4 regions of the Paenibacillus sp. J22R98 genome follow, and region 2 is predicted to be linked to each of the others. Evidence: a T-box and tRNA genes for the amino acid it is inferred to sense, from the RefSeq annotation. Region 2 holds a T-box; the other regions hold tRNA genes.
The links. A T-box is a leader RNA that pairs with one kind of tRNA and senses whether it is charged. The one in region 2 lies ahead of leuS (leucine--tRNA ligase), so its partner is inferred to be a tRNA-Leu.
Positions count from the first base shown of each region.

Region 1: it encodes a tRNA-Leu, which carries the amino acid that the T-box ahead of leuS (leucine--tRNA ligase) is inferred to sense. The anticodon was not compared.
Region 3: it encodes a tRNA-Leu, which carries the amino acid that the T-box ahead of leuS (leucine--tRNA ligase) is inferred to sense. The anticodon was not compared.
Region 4: it encodes a tRNA-Leu, which carries the amino acid that the T-box ahead of leuS (leucine--tRNA ligase) is inferred to sense. The anticodon was not compared.

Region 1 is NZ_JBXENW010000001.1:433,570-438,711, reverse strand. It holds gene AC50Y3_RS02020 (hypothetical protein) at 1-761, shown strand, start outside; gene AC50Y3_RS02015 (YqzE family protein) at 775-978, opposite strand; gene AC50Y3_RS02010 (N-acetylmuramoyl-L-alanine amidase family protein) at 1,113-1,871, shown strand; gene AC50Y3_RS02005 (divergent polysaccharide deacetylase family protein) at 1,839-2,657, opposite strand; gene AC50Y3_RS02000 (exosporium protein C) at 2,791-3,204, opposite strand; tRNA gene AC50Y3_RS01995 (tRNA-Leu) at 3,395-3,481, opposite strand; gene AC50Y3_RS01990 (glycoside hydrolase family 18 protein) at 3,576-4,634, opposite strand; gene AC50Y3_RS01985 (transglutaminase domain-containing protein) at 4,650-5,142, opposite strand, start outside.
Region 2 is NZ_JBXENW010000003.1:50,937-56,078, forward strand. It holds gene AC50Y3_RS10185 (CvfB family protein) at 1-732, shown strand, start outside; gene AC50Y3_RS10190 (class I SAM-dependent DNA methyltransferase) at 735-1,493, shown strand; T-box leader at 1,562-1,792, shown strand; gene leuS (leucine--tRNA ligase) at 1,875-4,319, shown strand; gene comER (late competence protein ComER) at 4,393-5,142, opposite strand, start outside.
Region 3 is NZ_JBXENW010000001.1:412,879-418,020, reverse strand. It holds gene AC50Y3_RS01940 (extracellular solute-binding protein) at 1-397, opposite strand, end outside; gene AC50Y3_RS01935 (ABC transporter substrate-binding protein) at 498-1,934, opposite strand; tRNA gene AC50Y3_RS01930 (tRNA-Leu) at 2,428-2,514, opposite strand; gene AC50Y3_RS01925 (SGNH/GDSL hydrolase family protein) at 2,611-3,759, opposite strand; gene AC50Y3_RS01920 (glycoside hydrolase family 27 protein) at 3,817-5,142, opposite strand, start outside.
Region 4 is NZ_JBXENW010000001.1:395,978-401,119, reverse strand. It holds gene AC50Y3_RS01885 (helix-turn-helix domain-containing protein) at 1-837, shown strand, start outside; tRNA gene AC50Y3_RS01880 (tRNA-Leu) at 908-994, opposite strand; gene AC50Y3_RS01875 (TFIIB-type zinc ribbon-containing protein) at 1,103-1,492, opposite strand; gene AC50Y3_RS01870 (hypothetical protein) at 1,561-1,770, opposite strand; gene AC50Y3_RS01865 (hypothetical protein) at 1,859-2,179, opposite strand; gene AC50Y3_RS01860 (xanthine phosphoribosyltransferase) at 2,269-2,838, opposite strand; gene AC50Y3_RS01855 (hypothetical protein) at 3,028-3,756, shown strand; gene AC50Y3_RS01850 (ArsB/NhaD family transporter) at 3,730-5,016, opposite strand; gene AC50Y3_RS01845 (YkvI family membrane protein) at 5,127-5,142, shown strand, end outside.

The DNA of each region.
Region 1 (5,142 bases), on a different contig from region 2:
AGCCTCAATTCCAATCCTGGAAGAAAGCGACCGCTACCATCATCCCCCTCGGACCGGGAACTCATGGGTGGCTGGTCACGTTTCGACTCGATCGTCTGCCCGTTGGTTATATGATTGTCCACGCAACCGCTGAAGGCGGGTTCATCCTTGGCGAGTACGGCGCCGGCGAACATCCCGCTTTCGACGCTAATACCTTGTACAGCTCCATGGTGCGACAAGGATTGTTCACCACCTTCGCGGAAGCCATAAAAAAACCGCTCCATTTGGAACGGCTTTACGTATCACCTGTACTTGCAGTTTGGAAGTATGTGGCGGCCAATCAGGAAACGTATTATTTGGATGCCTGGACAGGAGAAGCCTTGCCGATTACCGACCAGCTATGGCAAGAGCAACTCAAGACAATAGCTTCAATGGACGCGGACAAGCCTGCATTAAGCGGTGCAACGAAGACGACGCCAAGTCCCCTTACGAAACTGTCTGCCGCGAAAGCCAATGAAGGTTTCGATCCTTACGAGCGATTGCCTTGGCTGACCAAATCTCCTTTGTCCAAGGAGCAAATCAAACAATTGCCTGACTTGCTTAACCATCGGAATCAAATTCGCTTTACCGCTGAGCTGTTCCGTCAAACGGTGCTGTTCGTTTATCCGGCGATCGGGTACCATAACTGGGATAATCACAGCTTGTATGTCGCTTTTGATTCCGTAGGCACCCGCTATATCCCGATCGAGCTGCTTAATCAAGAAGGCCGCTTCTATAATTGACGGGGCTGAGTCGTTAGCCTTCTTCTCGAGGCTTAGAAGAACGGAACAGCTGCATCACACCTAATCCTCCCATGCCAAACCAACGTGTCAGCCAAGGCTCTCTGGATGCTTTGGCTATTTTGCGTCTTTCTTTCCGCGCTTCCTGCGGCCTGTCAATGATTTCGATCATTTTACCGGTCATGAATTTAATGTACTCTTCGGGTTTCTCAACAGCCATGTCCTTCATCTCCTTCAACAATTTCTAGTGTACCTACAGTGTCCCCGTTAATCATTTACTTCAAACATGAATGAGTTTCCTTGGTCTGTGCCACGCTAACGATAGCCATTATGGAATTGGAGGTATGGTACAGCATGCTGGAGTGCCGAACTAAACGAGTGCGGACTCGGTTGTTCCTGATGTTCTGTTCTGTTGTCATTTGCTCGTTTACATGGGGTTCGACTGATTTACTGGCAGCCTATCCGCTGGATGCGCCTGCGACTGATTCCCATCTGCAAACAGAAGCGCCGCCGAATTATCAACGCGCGCTTCCGAGCGCCGAAGTCCTTATTGATGTAGGCCACGGCGGAATTGATGGCGGCGCCCACCATGAGGATATTCTGGAAAAAGATATTAACTTAGCCGTAGCAAAGAAGCTGTATCTGCTTCTAAGCGCAAACGGCATTCGCGCCATTATGAATCGTGACGCCGACTATGCCTTAAGCGATGATAATCGTTGGAACCCATCACGTTCCCGGCATCGGCGCGATTTGTCGCAGCGCAGCCAATTAACGAAAGAAATTCAGACGAAGATTCTCGTCAGCATCCATGTCAATTGGGCACCGGACAAAACAGAGCACGGTCCGCTCGTTCTTCATCAAAACGAGGGAGAAAGTGCGCTGCTCGCGTTTTGCATCCAAGATGCATTAAATCGCAAGCACAATACGCACCAACTCCCCCGTGTAGGATCGCCGTTTTATTTGCTAAATGTCGTGAAACAGCCAGCCGTTATCGTCGAGCTGGGTTTTCTAAGCCACGAGGGCGACCGAAGTATGCTGCTGAACCCTCGCATGCAGCTTCAATTGGCTGAGGCGATTTCATCAGGAGTGCGGAATTATATCCTTCTCCGCTGAAGGCACCACCATCTCAGATAGCTTCACGAAGCTGGTCGTAGACTGCAGCCGCGGAATGGCATCCTTTAGCACCGCGGCTGTTAGTTTTCCGGGAGGTCCAACATGGCCGATTATGACGCAGCTGTCATTGCTCTCCAGATATTTACGAAGCACCCCAACCTGCTTGGAAATATGATTCGTCGTGTATACATCGTCTAAGAAAACTTGATTGGATAACAGCGGCACGCCGAGCTCGGCTGTCACCTTTGGGAGCACCGTCTTATAGGTTGTTCTGCTGTCCAAGAAGAACAACCCATGTTCCTTGACGACGGATAACACCGCACGCATGGCACGTTCATCCGCTGTTACTTTAGAGCCCATATGATTGTTCATTCCTACGGCATGCGGAACGTCGGCAATAGCTGCCTCTACCCGTTTGCGGATTTCAGCATCGCTCATGCTTGTCGTGATCGCACCCGGCCCAAGCCATTCCGGCTTGCCTCGAACGGGTTCCATAGGCATATGGACGATCACGTCGTCGCCTCTTTTGAACGCGAGCTCTGCATCTTGTTTCGTTGTCGGCATGAATGGCATGACAGCAACGGTAAAACGTACAGGAAGCTCCATCATCTCCGGCGTGCCCGTCATTCCGTTGCCAAAATCATCGATGACAATCGCTACCTGCCGATGACCTTTTAATTCTACTTTTTTCTCGTTTACCGGAGACGCCATTGCTGCACCGGTAGTTGGAGCCAGTAATAATGCAGCGGCTGTGATAATCCCCGCCAGCATAGTTTTATGTTGCATCCTTTTTATTTCTCCTTTTGTACATAAAGGTAGTTACCATACCTTCATTGTTTGTAAATAAAGGGAAATATATGTAAAAGAACCAAACAAGAAAGACGAGGCTGTCCTCGTCCTTCAAGCATGCTGAAATTTCTTAAACCGCGTAAACGGTTGCGCTAAGATTGATTGGGCCAACGACAGCAGCTTCGCTAGAAGCAGTAAGTTTCTCCACATACAGCGAATAACCGTGTGCACCAGTAGGCACGTTGATATCGATGACTTGAAGCGTGACAACGCCAAATTGTTCGTAGCCTGTTTCGAAGCCTTGCAGCGCGTAATAGATTTCTTGTGTGCCGCGGAATACACGGAACAGTACTTCTGCAACACCATCAGTTCCTGCTGCGCCAATTGTCGCAATCAGCTCAACACGATTATTATGGTGCTCAGGAGCGATGAAGATACCAAGCTCTGCTAGGATCGTTTTGGCAGGTGTTTGCGGAACCGGAATATGCACTTGGTTCGTAACGACTGCAGGTACACTAACATTATAATCAATGATTTTCACCATGAATGATCAACTCCTTTCCTACCAGATAGGTTATTCTATGAAAATCATTTTGCTTTGGTGTGGACGAGTTGTGTTTCATCCATTATGTGAACTAAAAAACTGCCGGGTTCATTGTGAACCGGCAGTTTTACTTTGTTTTGTTATAAAAAAAAAATAAACCCCAGAATCATCTGGGGTAAGTTTGAAAGTATGGTGCGGTCGAGAGGACTCGAACCTCCACGGCTGTTACACCACTAGAACCTGAATCTAGCGCGTCTGCCAATTCCGCCACGACCGCATCTGGCAGTTCCTGATTCAATCTATTGTTTGAAGCAGTAAAAATACTTTACCATGAATAGAATAGCAGTGTCAAACATGAATATGAAACCGCATTATTTTGTAACCGTTCTGGCTTTACCCAATCCCTTGTCGATCGCATCCAACAATCGGAAAGTTGTATCGCAGCAGTACTCCCAGAACATGACCCCGCCCAGTCCTTCATTCTTAACAAACTCACATTTGTGATGAAGCGATTCCTCATCCTCATACGAGATAAACTGATTGCCATTGTATAGGAATGGCGCTTTCGCTTCATCGTCCCAGAATCGTGTATAACCATTCTTCTCGATATAATCGTTAGCCAAACGGGTGAAATCAGGCCCGTAGCCACCCGCTCCAGCAGTCATCTGAAGGAAGCCGTTATTGACGTTCGGAACATCCTTCCACATCCGCGAGTAGAAGGCCGCGCCGATAACGATCTTCTCGCGAGGCACACCTGCTGCAATAAACATTCGAACAGAAGCCTCCACGCTAATGCGGAACAAATCACCTGTTGAGGCAAACAGATTCGTGTGGTGACCGGTCAATGTCTGAAAACCGCCGCGCATGTCGTAGGTCATCAATTGCACGTAATCCAAGTAGCGCTGAACCTGATCCATCTCGGTCCCGTCTATGTAGTATTGGTCCGCTCCCGCCGCGATGGTCAGCAAATAATGTCGGTTGTTTCGTGCGCCAAGTTGATCTAATGCCTCTCTGAGTTCTTTCAAAAGTAACGTGAAATTGCTTTTGTCGGCCGGGCTCGAGGCGATCCCCGCTACGCCGTAACACGGATATTCCCAATCCAAATCAATGCCATCGATCGCATAGCTGTCCAGAATGGCTACAGCTGTTTCAGCCATCCGTTTCCTGCCCTCCGGCGTAGAAGCAGCTTCGGAGAACCCGCCTGCACTCCATCCACCAACGGACAACAAAATCGTTAATTTAGGATTATAGGACTTGATCGTTTGCAGACTGGCTAAATGCTTCAAATGGCCAATGGAGATTTCATCGTTGACTACATGGCCGAAAGCAATATTAATATGAGTCAGCTTCAATGCATTTTCTTTGGTTAGTTTCGGAAGCCATGAATCGCCGACATAACCAACCGAATAATAGTTGGATGTTGATGTCATAATTAGTTTTCCTCCTTATTTCTCATCTGTTAGACGTGTCCCTATTTGAAGTACTTCTCTACCGATCCCCAGCTTATAGCCTGCGGTTACATATCGAATGCCGCCTTCTTTATCTACGACCACTACGAATGGAAGGGACGCCGCATCCGACCCAAGAAGCTTTCCGCTTGCCTGGTGGATGACGAAATCACGATCGTGAACGAACGAGAAATCAACCGGATATCCTTCATAGGAAGCAGGTTCAAAAGATGCCGTCCGGCCTTCCTCACCGTCAGCCATGATAATAGGCATGCCAAGTGCATCATAAGCACCTACAAGCTCTTTAATTTCTCGGAGCAAATGCTTGGAAGGCTCGCGCTCCGGCTCGATCCATGCCAACACTGCGCTTCTGCCCTGTGTCAATTCGCTCAGTGTTGCTGATGTTCCATCCTGGCGAGTAAATCGCCAAGTCGGGTCAGCCTCCCCAATGACCGGCACTTCACTACTCGGATACCGGAACGACAAAGGC
Region 2 (5,142 bases):
ATTCAGCTCGGTACTGTGGCGAGACTCGCGGTAGCGGATATTCATCCGCGAATCGGAGCCTTTCTCGAGATGGGCCTTGGCCGTCAGCTTCTGCTGCCGCTCTCTGAGCAGCCGGAATTGAAAGAGCTTCGCCCGAAACGCGGCGATGAGGTTCATGTTATTCTTGCCCATGACAAAATAGGCCGTCTTGTCGCTAAAGTGGCCTTCGAGGAAGAACTCTCGGAGCTGGCATTCCATGCGCCGCAAGCTTGGCATAACACTTGGGTCGAGGGCTGGGTAACGAAGACGCTGAAGATCGGCTCGTTTGTGATGATCGATGGCGGCGTAATCGGATTTGGCGCTTATGGCTTTATCCCTGCCGATGAGCGGACGCGGTTGCTGCGACTCGGTGAGCGTGTGAAAGCGCGGGTTACTTTCGTACGTGAGGACGGACGTGTCAATCTGTCCATGAATCAGCGTAAGGAAGTAGGACGTGTAGAAGATTCGGAGCGTATTCTGACCTTCTTGAAGGAGCGTCCGAACGGCGCTATGCCATATTCGGATGAAACGCAAGCCGAAATCATCAAGGAGAAATTCAGCATCAGCAAAGGCGCGTTCAAGCGGGCTATCGGTAAGCTGATGCGCGAAGGACTCGTCGTCCAAGAAGGAAGCTGGACGAAGCTGACCGAGCAAGCGAAGGCGGCGGCGACTGCCACGACGCAGGCAACTTCTGCGGCAGACGCGGGGGAATAGAGATGGAAGCTTATCGGCATTTCGCCTCCGTATATGACAGACTGATGGAAGAGATGCCGTATCCGCAGTGGCTGAAGTTCGCAGAGGATTGCTGGAAGCGATACGGAACGCCTAAGACTGTCGTTGATCTGGGATGCGGAACAGGCAGCATTGCGATTCCGCTGGCACGAAGCGGTTATCAGGTCTACGCGATTGATCTTTCCTCCGATATGCTGACCATTGGGCAAAGCAAGTGGGGGGATGAACCTTCACGCAGCGGCGGCTCGATTACTTGGCTTCAGCAGGATATGACCGAGTGGGAGATCGGCGAAGAGGTCGATGCCGTTATCTCTTTCTGCGATTGCATCAACTATCTGACGGAGGAAGAAGAGGTCCAAGCCGCTTTTCAGGCAACCTATCAAGGCTTGAAGTCAGGCGGTCTGTTCCTTTTTGATGTCCATGCGCCGAAGACGTTAGCTAGGTATGCGGATGAGCAGCCTTTTGTACTCGATGATCCGGATGTGGCTTACATTTGGACCTGCGAGCTGGATGAAGAGCGAGTTGAGATCGAGCACCGGCTGACGATATTTGCGCAGGAGAGCGGTCCGCGAGACAGTTATTCTCGCATTGAGGAGACGCACGTACAACGGGCGTATGACGCGGAGTGGATTCGGGAATCACTGCTAATGGCAGGATTCAGTCATGTGGAGCAATTTGCGGATTTCACGATGGATGAGGCTAATTCGGAATCAGAACGGCTGTTTTTTGCGGCAATCAAGTGAAAATGACAGATTCCGGGCGTTCTATGCCTTGACATGACAGGATTCGCTTCTTTATAATCGAACTATCTATTTAGGTGTTGAAGAGGAGCAGTAGCTTTAGCAGCGTTTGGATCAGAGAGCCGGCGGTAGGTGCAAGCCGGACCAACGTGAAGTGAACTCGCCTTGGAGCCGCGCGTGAACACGATTTCAGTGGTAAACGTGCCGTTTCGCCTGCGTTAAGGGCAAAGAGTGAGCAGCGACAAAGCATGTCGTTTGCTAACTAGGGTGGTACCACGGGAGAATAATCTCTCGTCCCTAGCGTTGTCGCTAGGGACGGGAGTTTTTTTGTTTTCTAATAAGGACTGGTTTGGCATGGAAGAGAGAATAGGGAGGCAATTCGTTATGACACAGGAACGCCAGGATCAACAGGGATATAACCCGTTAGTCATTGAGCCGAAATGGCAGAAGCATTGGGATGAGAACAAGTCGTTCAAGACGACCGAGGATGCAGGGAAACCGAAATTCTACGCACTTGATATGTTCCCTTATCCATCCGGAGCGGGACTTCATGTCGGCCATCCGGAAGGTTACACCGCAACAGATATCGTCTCGCGTTATAAGAGAATGCGCGGCTATAACGTGCTTCATCCGATGGGCTGGGATGCATTCGGTTTGCCTGCTGAGCAGCATGCGCTGGATACCGGTGAACACCCGCGTGAGATTACGGTCAAGAACATCAACAATTTCCGCCGTCAAATTAAATCGCTAGGTTTCTCCTACGATTGGGACCGCGAATTCAGCACAACAGATCCGGACTACTACAAGTGGACGCAGTGGATCTTTATTCAGCTGTTCAATAAAGGCTTGGCTTATGTAGCCGAAGTGCCGGTTAACTGGTGTCCGGCGCTTGGTACGGTTCTTGCCAATGAGGAAGTCATCAACGGCTTGAGCGAGCGCGGCAACCATCCGGTTATTCGTAAGCCGATGCGCCAATGGGTGCTGCGCATTACGGAATACGCAGAGCGTTTGCTTGAAGATTTGGAAGAGCTGGATTGGACCGAGAGTATTAAAGACATGCAGCGCAACTGGATCGGTAAATCCAAAGGCGCGGAAGTTACGTTCGCCATCGACGGACATGATGCATCCCTTGTTGTATTTACGACTCGTCCGGATACGCTCTTCGGAGCTTCGTACTGCGTACTTGCGCCGGAGCACGAGCTGGTAGATGTGATTACAACTTCCGCGCAGCAAGCAGCTGTAAAGGATTATCAAGAAACAGCCGCACGCAAGAGCGACCTTGAGCGTACGGATCTGAATAAAGACAAGAGCGGCGTATTCACCGGTGCTTATGCAGTCAATCCGGTTAACGGTGCGCTTGTTCCGATTTGGATTGCCGATTACGTCCTTGCCGGTTATGGCACAGGCGCAATTATGGCCGTTCCGGGACATGATCAACGCGACTGGGAATTTGCAAAGCAGTTCGATTTGCCGATTGTAGAAGTCGTTCAAGGCGGCGATGTGCTGGCAGAAGCTTTCGCAGGCGACGGTCCGCATGTGAATTCCGGATTCTTGGACGGTCTGAGCAATGAAGCGGCGATTGCACGCGCTATCGAATGGCTGGAAGCGGAAGGCAAAGGCCAAGGCAAAGTGACTTACCGTCTTCGCGATTGGCTGTTCAGCCGTCAGCGCTACTGGGGCGAGCCGATTCCGATTCTCCATTTGGAAGACGGCAAAATGAAGCCGGTGCCGGATGATCAATTGCCGCTGCTGCTTCCTGACGTGGATCAAATCAAACCATCGGGTACAGGCGAATCTCCGCTTGCGAATGTAACGGAGTGGGTCGAAACGATCGATCCGGAAACCGGTTTGCGCGCGCGTCGCGAAACGAACACGATGCCGCAATGGGCCGGCAGCTGCTGGTACTACCTGCGTTTCATTGATCCGCATAACGATAAAGAATTGTGCTCCAAAGAGAAACAAGCCGAGTGGCTTCCGGTTGATCTGTATATCGGCGGCGCTGAGCATGCCGTGCTTCACTTGCTGTATGCACGCTTCTGGCATAAAGTGCTCTACGATATCGGCGTAGTGGATACGAAAGAACCGTTCCATAAGCTGGTTAATCAAGGCATGATCTTGGGTACCAACAATGAGAAAATGAGTAAATCACGCGGTAACGTTATCAATCCGGACGATATCGTGAACGTATACGGCGCTGACACACTTCGTATGTACGAAATGTTCATGGGGCCGCTTGAAGCGACTAAGCCTTGGAACACAAACGGCGTTGAAGGCATGTACCGCTTCTTGGCTCGCGTATGGCGCTTGTTCGTTACGGACAGCGGAGAGCTTGCTGAGAAAATCGGCGGCAGCGGCGATGTGTCCGAAGCGTTCAAACGCACATGGCACCGTACCGTGAAGAAGATTACCGATGATTACGAGAACCTTCGTTTCAATACGGCGATCAGCCAGTTGATGATTTTCGTCAACGATGCTTACAAAGCGGAATCCTTGCCACGCGAAGCAATGGAGAGCTTTGTTCAAATGCTTTCGCCGCTTGCGCCGCACATTGCGGAAGAGCTGTGGTCGAAGCTGGGTCGTACGGATGCCTTAACTTATGCGGCATGGCCGACTTTCGATGAATCGTTGACCGTTGACCAAGAAGTTGAAATCGTCGTACAAGTGAACGGCAAAATCGTTGAGCGGATTTCAATTGCTGCAGATACGGACGAAGCAGAGATGGAGCGAATCGCGAAGGAGTCCGAGAAAGTAGCGGAAGCAATCGCAGGGAAAACCGTTCGCAAGCTGATCGTCGTTAAAGGCAAGCTGGTTAATATCGTAGTAGGCTAAACAAAGCGTGGGTTCTACCGCATCCACAAATAATAAAGAAAGAGGTGAGCGACCTCTTAACGCAAAGCATGCGTTAAGGGCCGTTCACCTCTTTGCCGTATAAGGACACTTTTACACGTTCTAAATCTTCGTTGTATTTGGCATGTGTGGCTCGAATGAGCCGATTGAACACGCCGTCCAGCTCATTATTTAGCAGCGCCAGCGCTTGTGCAGTAATACCGCCGGGCACTGCAACACGTCGTTGCAGTTCCTCAGGTGACATGCCGCCCGCCGTTAAGAGCTGGCCTGTGCCTAAGAGCATTTCGCTGGCAACGATACGCGCCTCATCACGCGGAATGTTCGTTTCCTCTGCGGCCGCATCGATGAAACGCTGGAGGAGGTAAGACATGATGGCCGGACCGCAGCTGGATAAATCCGAGACGATTCGCGTATGCTGCTCTTTGATTGGCATCGGCTCGCTGATATAGGAGAGCAGATGGTTCAAGCGATTCTTATCGGCTTCGGTCATCCGGTCGCCGAACATACACAAGGATACGCCGCTGCACATATAGTTTGTGATGCTCGGAATGACTTTGGCTACTTTACAAGGAAGCGATTCCTCCAGCTGCTCGATCATAACCGGACTTGTGATCGAGATGACAATCTGCTGCGGCTGGATGACATCGCGGATTTGGTCGATGACGTTTTTGAACTCCATCGGTTTAATACATAGAAAGATCAGATCCTGATCGATGACGGCATCGCGGTTCGAAGGGACAGCCTGAAGACCGGGATGGCGGTCAGCTAAGCAGATTGCTTTTGCTAAAGTACGGTTGCTGGCTGT
Region 3 (5,142 bases), on a different contig from region 2:
CGGTAAAATACTTCATATCGATCTGATATAAGCCGCTTTGCTCTACGTCCACGGACCATGAAATCGATCCCGTTTCTTCCGTCGAGACCATCTTCCCTTGCTCGCCTTCGTAGTTCTCCACAACGGATGCATTCATGCCTGATACCTGATTAAAGCTTTCGGCTTCTATCAGGATGTCTGACTCTGGCTCGGGAATGTCTTTGTGCTTGGACAAATATTCATCGTAGCTGCCTTTCTTAAACGAAGACGACAGCTTCATTAGACTTGCAGTGTCAAGCGGGCGATCTTCGGCGGAAGCCGTTCGATCTGAGTTGCCCCCTATCGTTGTTGCCGCAAAATAGATGATGGCAGATAAGATAACGAGTATCGAAATAAGTTTGGTATAGGATCGCCTCATAGTTCCCCTCACAAAAACGGACCCCCAAATCGTCTTCATTTGAAAATCAAAGCCGATTTGAGGGTGTCCCGTTCAAATTACATGAAATATGCTGATTGCGTTACTTCGAATCCGCTTGCAGCTTCGAGATGCCTGCATCAAATTGATTTTTGACTTTCTCTACGGCTGTAGCAGGCGCTACTTTACCTTCCGTAATGTCCTTCAGTACGCTGTCGACCAATTTGTCCGCATCCGGAATGGCGATGTAGCTGCCGCTGTAATCGATTTTGTCGTACATTTGCGTACGCGTATCAAGTGCATCCGGCGTATATTGGTTTTTCCAGCTTTCTACGGCAAGCTCTTTGTTTTTGCCGTGCAAGCTGATTTCGTCCATGATTTTCATAGCGATTTCAGGATTCTTGGAGTATTTGGAAACCATGTACATGTTGCCGTAAGGCGTGTAGGATGTGTAATCCGACGCGTTAGGCGCTTTCGGGAAGAAGACATACCCAAGCTCTGTATCCTTCATGTTGTCCTTCAAGCCGCCAAGCTCCCAGCTAAAGCCGCCATACATGACGCTTTTTCCAGCGATAAAGGCTTTGTCATTGCCGTCTTTCGGAGCCGGCTGCAGGATCGATTTATCCACATTGTACATATCCGCTACCAACTGAAGACCTTGGATCGAGTTTGCGCTGTCCATCGAGAACTTCATGTTGCCGCTCTCGTCTTTATCGAACGAGCCTTTATTACCGTAAACGAATTGCTCCGTACTTACTTTCATATCGCCGATGTATCCGAATACGTCTGTTTTGCCATCGCCGTCTTGATCTTTCGTTGCAGCTTTAGCCAGCTCGCGGAATTTATCCCATGTCCAAGCGCCGCTCTTCTGCAATTCGTATGGATCTTCAACGCCGAGCTGTTGCACAAGCTTCTTATTATAGAAGATACCGTATGGGGAAGGAGGAGAATCAATGAATCCGTATTGCTTGCCTTGGTAGCTGCCGCCGTTCTTCATCCAAGGAATGTACTTGGAATCGCTCAAATCCAGCATATCGTCGATTGGTAGGATAAAATTCTTGTTTACGAGACCCGGGAATGACCAGAACAGCTCAAGCACGACTACATCCGCGAACGGATCGCCTGCAAGCGATGTCGTTGTCAGGTTCTCAACATATTTACCGTAATCGCCGAACTTCACGAATTCGATTTTGCCGTTATATTTCTTCTCAGCCGCTTCGATTAACGCGATTTGCTCGTCTTCCGCAGGACCACGATCTTTCTCTTCCATCAGGCGCGGGTCAGCGCCGTCCCACCATAGACCGATTTTGATTGTCGCGCCTTTCAGATCGCCTGCGCTCTCTGCCGGAGCAGTTTCAGCTGTGTTCGTGGCATTGGTTTCGTTCGTCGTTGCCGCCGTGTCTGTATTTGCTGCTCCTTCGGAAGCTGTGTTAGTCGTTGTGTTATTCGTATTGTTGTTAGCGCCACATCCTGCTACCGAAAAAGCTACCATCAATGCTGCTGCCGAGACCATCAAACTACGTTTGTTTCCATTACGCATTTTGTTTTGTCCTCCCCTTGGTTAGAAAAAGTAGTAACTTGCATCTAAACCCTTGCTGAGCTGCTAAAGTATGGATGGCCTCCTCTCTGGACGCTCTGCTTGAAGGTATACCTTGATTATGTGAAATAGGTATAACCTGACAATTGTTTGCGTTTTCATTTTATGACTAATTTACAAAATTGTAAATAGTGAATATATCTTTTTAGGAAATATTTAATAGATTCGACAATATAGTCGATGTAAAAAGAGGTAACCGCTCCATTTTCGACGATTAGATATACTTCATTTTCATTTACTCCATATAAATATGGTATATAGTTCGTTTACGGAGGGCTGCTATGGCGGTGGATTTTCAGGTGGAAACTAAAAAAAAACATATCCTACCATCTCTATTAGTTTGTTCTCGATCGTAATTGCTTCGCCCGCGAAGCAATCTCTAAAATAACGACAAAAAAACCCTTCGAAATAAATCGAAGGGTTGTGGTTTGAATGATGGTGCGGTCGAGAGGACTCGAACCTCCACGGCTGTTACACCACTAGAACCTGAATCTAGCGCGTCTGCCAATTCCGCCACGACCGCATCTGGCAGTTGTCGTCGCTTCAGTAAATCAGAAGCGGCGTTTATTAAAATACCATAATTGTTTAGGCAAAGTCAATATTTTCTTAACAATAGTTATCAATGCTCCAGCAGCGCAAGCACTCGCAGCCATGTCCCGGTGCTTCGCTCATCCTTCATCGTCGTATTGCGCACCGTAATTCGCATCGGTTCCACCTGCGAACGCAACGCCAACTGCACCGGCACTGGACGCCAAAACATCGGGCACCATTCATCAAACGGATTCACGATCCGGAACGGCCCATCGTTAACGGCGAATTCCAGCATACCGGAATCCGGCCCGCAAATGAGCAGCAATCCCGCTCCTCGCCCATTCACGTCGAAGCTGAACGCCGCCTCTTGTGCATCAGAGGCCAGGTGATCGGCAGCATATCGCCAGTTGACCATGTTGTCCGGTCTCTCCTGTTTCCGGAGCAGCTTCATATCGTAGGCCGTGGACAAATCCCGCATAACAGCGTACTCATAAGAGCCTTCCAGCAACGGCACCGGAAGGTTGGATGAAATCACATCCAGGGTTTCAGCTGTATTTTCCTCCAAAGCCCCTTCCAGAAATGCCACCAATAGATCCGCATAGAAAGCATATCCGGCATCACTCGGATGCGTGCGATCCGGCGCAAGCTGCTCCCATGTCCCGCCGCCTGCCCAGAGCCAATCACGTACCCTGCGGAAGAACGACACGGATGGCAGACCATAATGTGCAGCAACCTCTTCATGAACAGAGATGAAGAAAGGTTCCTTCTCTCTCAGATTGTTCTCGTCCGCGGAATAGAGGAACACAATGTCCGCCTGTGGAGAAAGCCTGCGGCACTGACGAACGATTCCCTCCATGCCACGGATCGTTTCTGCTCTTCCTTCAGCGGTTTGCTCCCGGTGCTGACTGTCATTCACCGCGAATTCGATGAACAACAGGTCAATGTCGTGCTCGTCCCTGATATGCGCCTGAAACCGATGCGCGCCGAGCGTGGAATTCGTTCCTCCAACCCCAGCATTGACGAAGGTCCATTCCACAGCAGGATAAGCAGATTGCAAATATTGCTCCGTTTGCGCCCGCCAGCTGGAGCGGTCGGGATCGGAAGCGCCGTAGCCTTCCGTAATTGATCCTCCGAGAAAAGCGACGGTAATGGGCTCGTTCTGACTCAGCTTCTTCCGGAAACGCGGCAAGCCCTCGCGGACTGTACAATATGAATCTACATTCAGCATATTATTCATTATTTATCCTCCAACAAGGCAAGCTCTCCGCAATTGCGAAGAGCCGCCCTCTTTCTATTAAGGTGTAACTCGGAGTGAATCCAGCAGCATATAGGTGCCTGTTTTCTTCACCGCTTTGAACGTGTGGCTGCCTGAGGTCAGACCCGTAGTCTGATAGACAACTTGGTTCGTAAGCCTTGTAGCATTATACGTACTGACCGTCGCCTTGAAGACGTTATCGATGTAAATATCAACGTCGCCCTGCCCCGCTTCCTTCTCCGTGATGTACTCAATGCCTGTTCCCGTAAACGTATACTGGACATAATCATTGTTCGTTTGTGTAAAATGGACGTCGTTGTTGTAATCTCCGAACCCCCGGTTGCCGTTTAATGACCACGCTCCGGAATACGTAAGTCCCGCGTCCGTATTATTGATTTGCGTTTTATTGGAGATGACCTTGAACGCGTCAATAAGCATGTACGTGCCTGATTTCTTAACCGCTTTGATTGTATGGCTGCCGCTCGTTAAGCCGGATATCCGATACACGCTCTGCTGCGTCAACCGAGTTGCGTTATAGGTACTTACAGTACCTTTAAACACATTATCGATATATATATCGATATCCCCTTGCCCTGCTTCCTTCTCCGTTACCAGCTCAACGCCGGTACCATTAAACGTATACTGCGCATAGTTGTTATTCGTCGACGTGTAATGCACGTCGTCCTGATAATCGCCGAAGCCTCTGCTGCCGTTATACGTCCACGTGCCGGAGTAAGTAATCGTTGTATCCGTGTCATTGACAGCGATGTCGGACGGTACGTTGAAGCGCAATTTGTCCAAGAGCATATAAGTGCCCGATTTCTTGACCGCCTTCAGCGTATGTGTGCCGTTCGCGAGGCCGCTAATTGCATATACAGTCTGCTGCAGCTGCCGAGTAGCATTAAACGTACTGATCGTCCCTTTCAAGACATTATCGATATAAATATCGATGTTGCCTTGAGAAGAATCCTTCTCCGTAATCAATTCCACGCCAGTTCCATTGAACGTGTATTCGAAATAATCATTGTTCGTTTGCGTAAAATGAACATCGTCTTGGTAGTCGCCGAGTCCGCGGTTGTAGCTGCGCTGCCAGCTGCCCGTATATTTGACGCCTGTATCGTCGTCATTGGCCGTAACCGAGCCGCCTGCCGCTCTCACCTTCAGCAGCCGCGAGCCATGCGCCGGCAAACTGACTGAACTATAACCGGTGTTGAACGAGCCGAGATCGGTATGCGTCCACAAGTCGCGGACGCTCGCTGCGCCGTTCAAGCCGATGTCGCTCCAGTTCAGGGTCACAGTTGCTGCCGCGCTGCCGAGATTCACCAAGCCAACCGTATAAGAGCCGTCTCCGTTATTGGCATACCA
Region 4 (5,142 bases), on a different contig from region 2:
TTCCTTGGGGACTATATGCCCTATCAATATGACGGAAGCTCAAACGAAGGGCTTCGGACCTGCAGCGTATACGCCATGCATCTCTTCCCGGACGGACCCGGCGAGATGGAAGTCGACGGCAAACGGTACCCCGTCGGCAGAAGAACGCTCGTTTTCCTGCGTCCCGGTCAACCTCATGCCTTTCATTTCTCACCGGAGCATCCGCAATCTTCCTACAATCTCTACTTCGATCTATGGGAGCAGCAGGAACCGCGTTCTTTGAATCGCTTCTTCTTCCGATATCCGGAGAAGTTTCAGCCGCATACCGCCACACCGACATTACCTTGCGAAGAGCTGGACAGCATGCCAAGCGTCTTCTCGCTGCAGGCACATCCGCTGCTCTTCGATCTGCTGCATCTCATCTCCAAGTCATTCGAGGATTTAAGCTGCCATCGGCAAGAAACGGTTAACAGCTTGTTTTACGGCTGGATGCTGGCTTGGTACAATGCCGTCCATACGCATCAGCCGAGCGACTATCGGATCGTTCGGCTGCTGGCTAGGCTCGATGCCCATCCGGAGAAAAGAGAGCCCGTATCGGATTGGTGGAGGTCATGCGGATTGAAGCGGACGTACTTTCACGAGCTGTTCCTGCGCGAAACCGGCTTGACTCCTAAAGCTTATCAGCACAAACAATTAATGAAGCGAGCCTCGCAAATTATCCAGGAGAGCGATCTCAGCATTACGGCCATTGCAGAGAAGCTCGGTTACACGTCGATCCATTCGTTCACGCGGCATTTCACCGCGCATTTCGGACTGAGTCCTAGGCAATTCCGTACTAGCCCCCGAGGCTTGCGTTAAGGGATCTACCTCAGCTTAAGTGCAAAAAAAGAAGCCTTGCATAGGCAAGGCTTCTCTGTGTTTGTATAATTGGTGCGGTCGAGAGGACTCGAACCTCCACGGCTGTTACACCACTAGAACCTGAATCTAGCGCGTCTGCCAATTCCGCCACGACCGCATCTGGCAGATGTGGTTGCATACAAGCTGCAATCACGTTTTTTATTATGGCATCCGGTTCAGGCGAAGTCAAGATGAAGAACGAAAGTTGAAATTTTCTAACTATAGATCAATCGAACAAGTCTCCGAAAACATCGAGCATCGTTTTCTTCTTGCGCGGCTTACCGTATTTGTCATAACCGTTCTTATCATACCCGTGAGAGTCATACCCGTTCTGGCTGTAGCCTTTGCCGGTATTGTAATTGTAATCCTGACCCTGACTGCGGTGGCGATCACGATCTTGGTCGTAATGAGTCTCATTCGGCGAATACGCAGGATTGACATTCACGCTGCGCTCCAAGCGGTCATAATCATCGCGAGCCTCTTTGACACCGCGTACAAGCTTGTCCAGCTCGCCGCGATCCAGCCATACCCCTTTACAATCCGGGCAAACGTCGATCAGAACGCCGTCTTTCTCTACCTCGCGCATACGAACATCTGAACATACAGGACATTTCATTCATATAACCTCCAGTAACGTTTGTTACAACAATACGAATGAACCTGCATTTTGTTTCAACTTTTTGCTTACAGCTCTGTTCGAGGTGCAGTCACCGGCTCATAAACATAGCTTCTGCTAAGCTTTACTACTCTGCGGCTGCGCTTGCGAATGACGACGGAGTCCGCATCCCACGCAACAACAATGCCCAGCACATCATTGGCTTCCATCCCATCTCTCACGACACGCACCGAAGTTCCGGCAACCCGAAATTGATCCAACTGTTCTTCCGATATCATCCTCAATCGCTCCATTTCTATAAAAAAACCTCAATACGGCAGTTAATGCCAGCATTGAGGTCTTTCGATTCACTTGTTAGTTCTGCGCTCAGCTAACATGCTCTTTCGAATCATTCGTTTCATACCATTCATCCAGAACCCGGGAAGACATGACACGGCTCGTGATATACTCCGCTTGTTTCTCGGTGAATTGTTCTTTCCAATCCATCTCTAGCTCTGTCGAGAGCTTCACAATCGTAAGGAGTTCGGACCATGCAACATACCGTTTATACCAGAAAAACTGCGGATGCTCAATCATATAAGGGTACAAGTCATCAAAATCAGTATGCTTGCAGTCAAGAGCACGTTCGAAATGGTTCTTCGCTTCCGACAATTTGGTTACTAAATAATCAGCAGATAATTGTCCCATATAGTTGTGCCTCCAATCCGTCACTTACGATCATTATAAGCCAATTCATTCAACTCGAAAAGATGATGATCATGGAAATTAACTGGAACTTATTCGAAACGAATTTTTCCGCCATCCAGTGAAGCAATTCGCACCAGCGATTCTACGCGAATGCCTTGTTCGCGAATCGTACGAGCACCGGCCTGGAAGGATTTCTCCACGACGATGCCAAGTCCTGCCAAGGTTGCACCGGAACGCTCAATAATTTTGATTAGACCACGTGCTGCATCGCCATTAGCGATGATATCGTCGATGAACAGTACGGTATCATCAGGCGTTAGGAATTGACGGGAAACCATAATGTCCGTTACAATGCCTTTCGTGAATGACGGTACGCGTTCGCAATAGGCATCCGGATCAGCGATAAGTGTTTTCTTCCGACGTGCAAAAACGAGCGGTACCCCAAGCGCAAGGGCTGTCGTAAAAGCAACCGGTATGCCGGACGATTCCACTGTGATTACTTTCGTAATCGGCGTTTCAGCATATAGACGCGCAAATTCTTTACCCATTTCTTGCGTAAGAATCGGGTCGACCTGATGATTTAACAGGGCATCCAGCTTAAGTACATCTTGATTTAGAATAGAGGCTTCACGCAGTATGCGTTCTTTTAGCAGTTCCATTCGCTTTCCCTCCACCAAAAAAATCTTTTCCGTTAAAGGTATCATATGGGGCACCAAAAGCGCAACTAATCGGCAAAAAATAACATGAAAACTGCGCTAATCATTGCAACTTTTTTCCATTGCCAACGTCTAACTATATAACAACGAAGTGGTCGGATGCTGGACGAACATCAAGGAGGTGTGACACGAATGACACGAATGATATCGAGCTTAACTACCAAACAAATCGCCTATACAGCTGCCGCCTGCACGATGCTTCTCCTGCTTTCAAGCTGCTCGCTTGGCGTCGCGGGAATCGAAAGTACAACTACGAGCCGGTTAACGGCTGAACAAGCCGGGTCACTGATCGACGACCATTCCGACAGTCCTCAGAAAGCGTATGTTGCAAAAGGCGACGGCCAAGAGGCCTTATTCGAGGAGAATTCCTCGCAGGACGCAACGATCGCGGATGCGAAGACAGAATCCTCCACCGGTAAGGCCGGAACAAAGCAGGCTGTAGTGAAAGAAGAGCCGAAGTGGGATGCCAAAGCGCCTAAGCTTCATGGCATCGCCATCGGTGATGCCAAATCTACTTTGGATACACGACTCGGCAAGCAAACGGACAATTATACAATCGATGATGAGAAAGAGACCATTACCGTTATTGAATATGCCGGATTCTCCGTCGGATATGGTTCGGATAAGAAAGTCCGGTTTGTGGAAGTTTTCGAGAAGAATATTTCAAGCGGCCTGAGCGGGCTTCGTGTGGGTGACGGCGAGAACGCCGTAACTACAGCTTTAGGGAAACCGACAACGCATACCGCAAGCGTACTCGCTTATCAAGCTGCCGGAGCATTGCTGAAGCTGGATCTTGATCCTCAAACGAAAAAGGTGCTTTCGATGAAGCTCTTTCTACTTCAAGATAAGCCACAAGGTTAAGAGTGCACTAAGCAGAATCGGTACGGTTAACAGCAGCCCGTATTTGGCGTATTCGCGCCAAGACATATCAATGCCGCCTCTGCGCAGCAATTGCAGCCACAGAAGCGTTGCGAGCGAACCGATCGGTGTCAGCTTCGCGCCGACAGAAGTGCCGAGCAAGCTGGCGTAAGGCAAATAATGCGGCCCGGCAGTCTGTTCGATCGCCAGCGAGGATACGAGCACTGCAGGCAAGTTATTGACTGCCGCACTGAGCAGCGAGAACAGAGCGCCTGAGCCAAGGATGCCAAGCAATGGTCCTTGATCCGTCAAAGGTTCGATAGCGTGGGGGAACCAGCTGACCGCACCGTGCAGATACATACTGTAAACAATAAGATTCATCGACAATGCGAATACAACGATTAACCAAGGCGCTCCTCGAAGCGTCTTTTTCACGTTCCCTTGGCCGACAACCATACTTGCCAGCCACTGGACAGCGGCTCCTGTCAGAGCGATGGCCGCTACCGGAACTCCCATTTTATCCGCTAATAAATAACCTGCCATAATCGACGCAATAATGACCCAAGAGAGGTAAAACAGCCCTTTATGGCCAATCGCCGAAGTCGGATCTGGAAAGGATTGCGGCGCATGGGGTCTCTCTTCCTCCGTGCGAATGCTTCTGCCGAAATAGCCTGCCGTAACCGCAATCGTTATCAGTATCGCTACAATTCCCGGTAGTATCATCGTTCTGGCATATTCCCCGAAGGTCAGGTGAAAGAAATCCGCTGTCAAAATGTTCGTTAAATTGCTCATCATTAGAGGCGCGCTCGCGGTATCTGCCATTAAGCCTACCCCAAGCAAGAACGCAATGCGGCTCCTGCGTGACAGCTGAAGCAGTGCCGTTACTTCAAGCACAATCGGAATCATGATCAGAATCGTGCCGTCATTGTTGAAGAACACCGTGATTGCCGCAGCGAGTGCGCACAATCCGATTAATAAGCGCAGCTGCTTATGATGAAAGGATCGTACAATATGAAGCGCCGCCCATCGAAAAAAACCATTCGCATCCAAAAGCGCCGTAAACAGCATAATGCCGATTAAGGAAAAGGTCGCATTCCAAACAAAGCTCCATATATAAGCCGCATCCTCCGGCGTAAGAAGCCTGGCTACGAACAGCAATGCCGCACCTAGAAAGGCGACAATGGCTTCGTGAATTCCTTTTGGCTTCCAGACAATCAGCGCGAGGGATGCAGAGAAAACACTAATGGCAACAACTATAGCCATACCGGCAAATCCACCGCTTTCTCTTATAAGAAGGATAATAGTCATGCCTGTCCTCGGTCGGACATACCTTTACTAGTAGGTATTGTACGAAAGGCAGGTCATGTAAAAGGATGAAAAGAGCGAGTA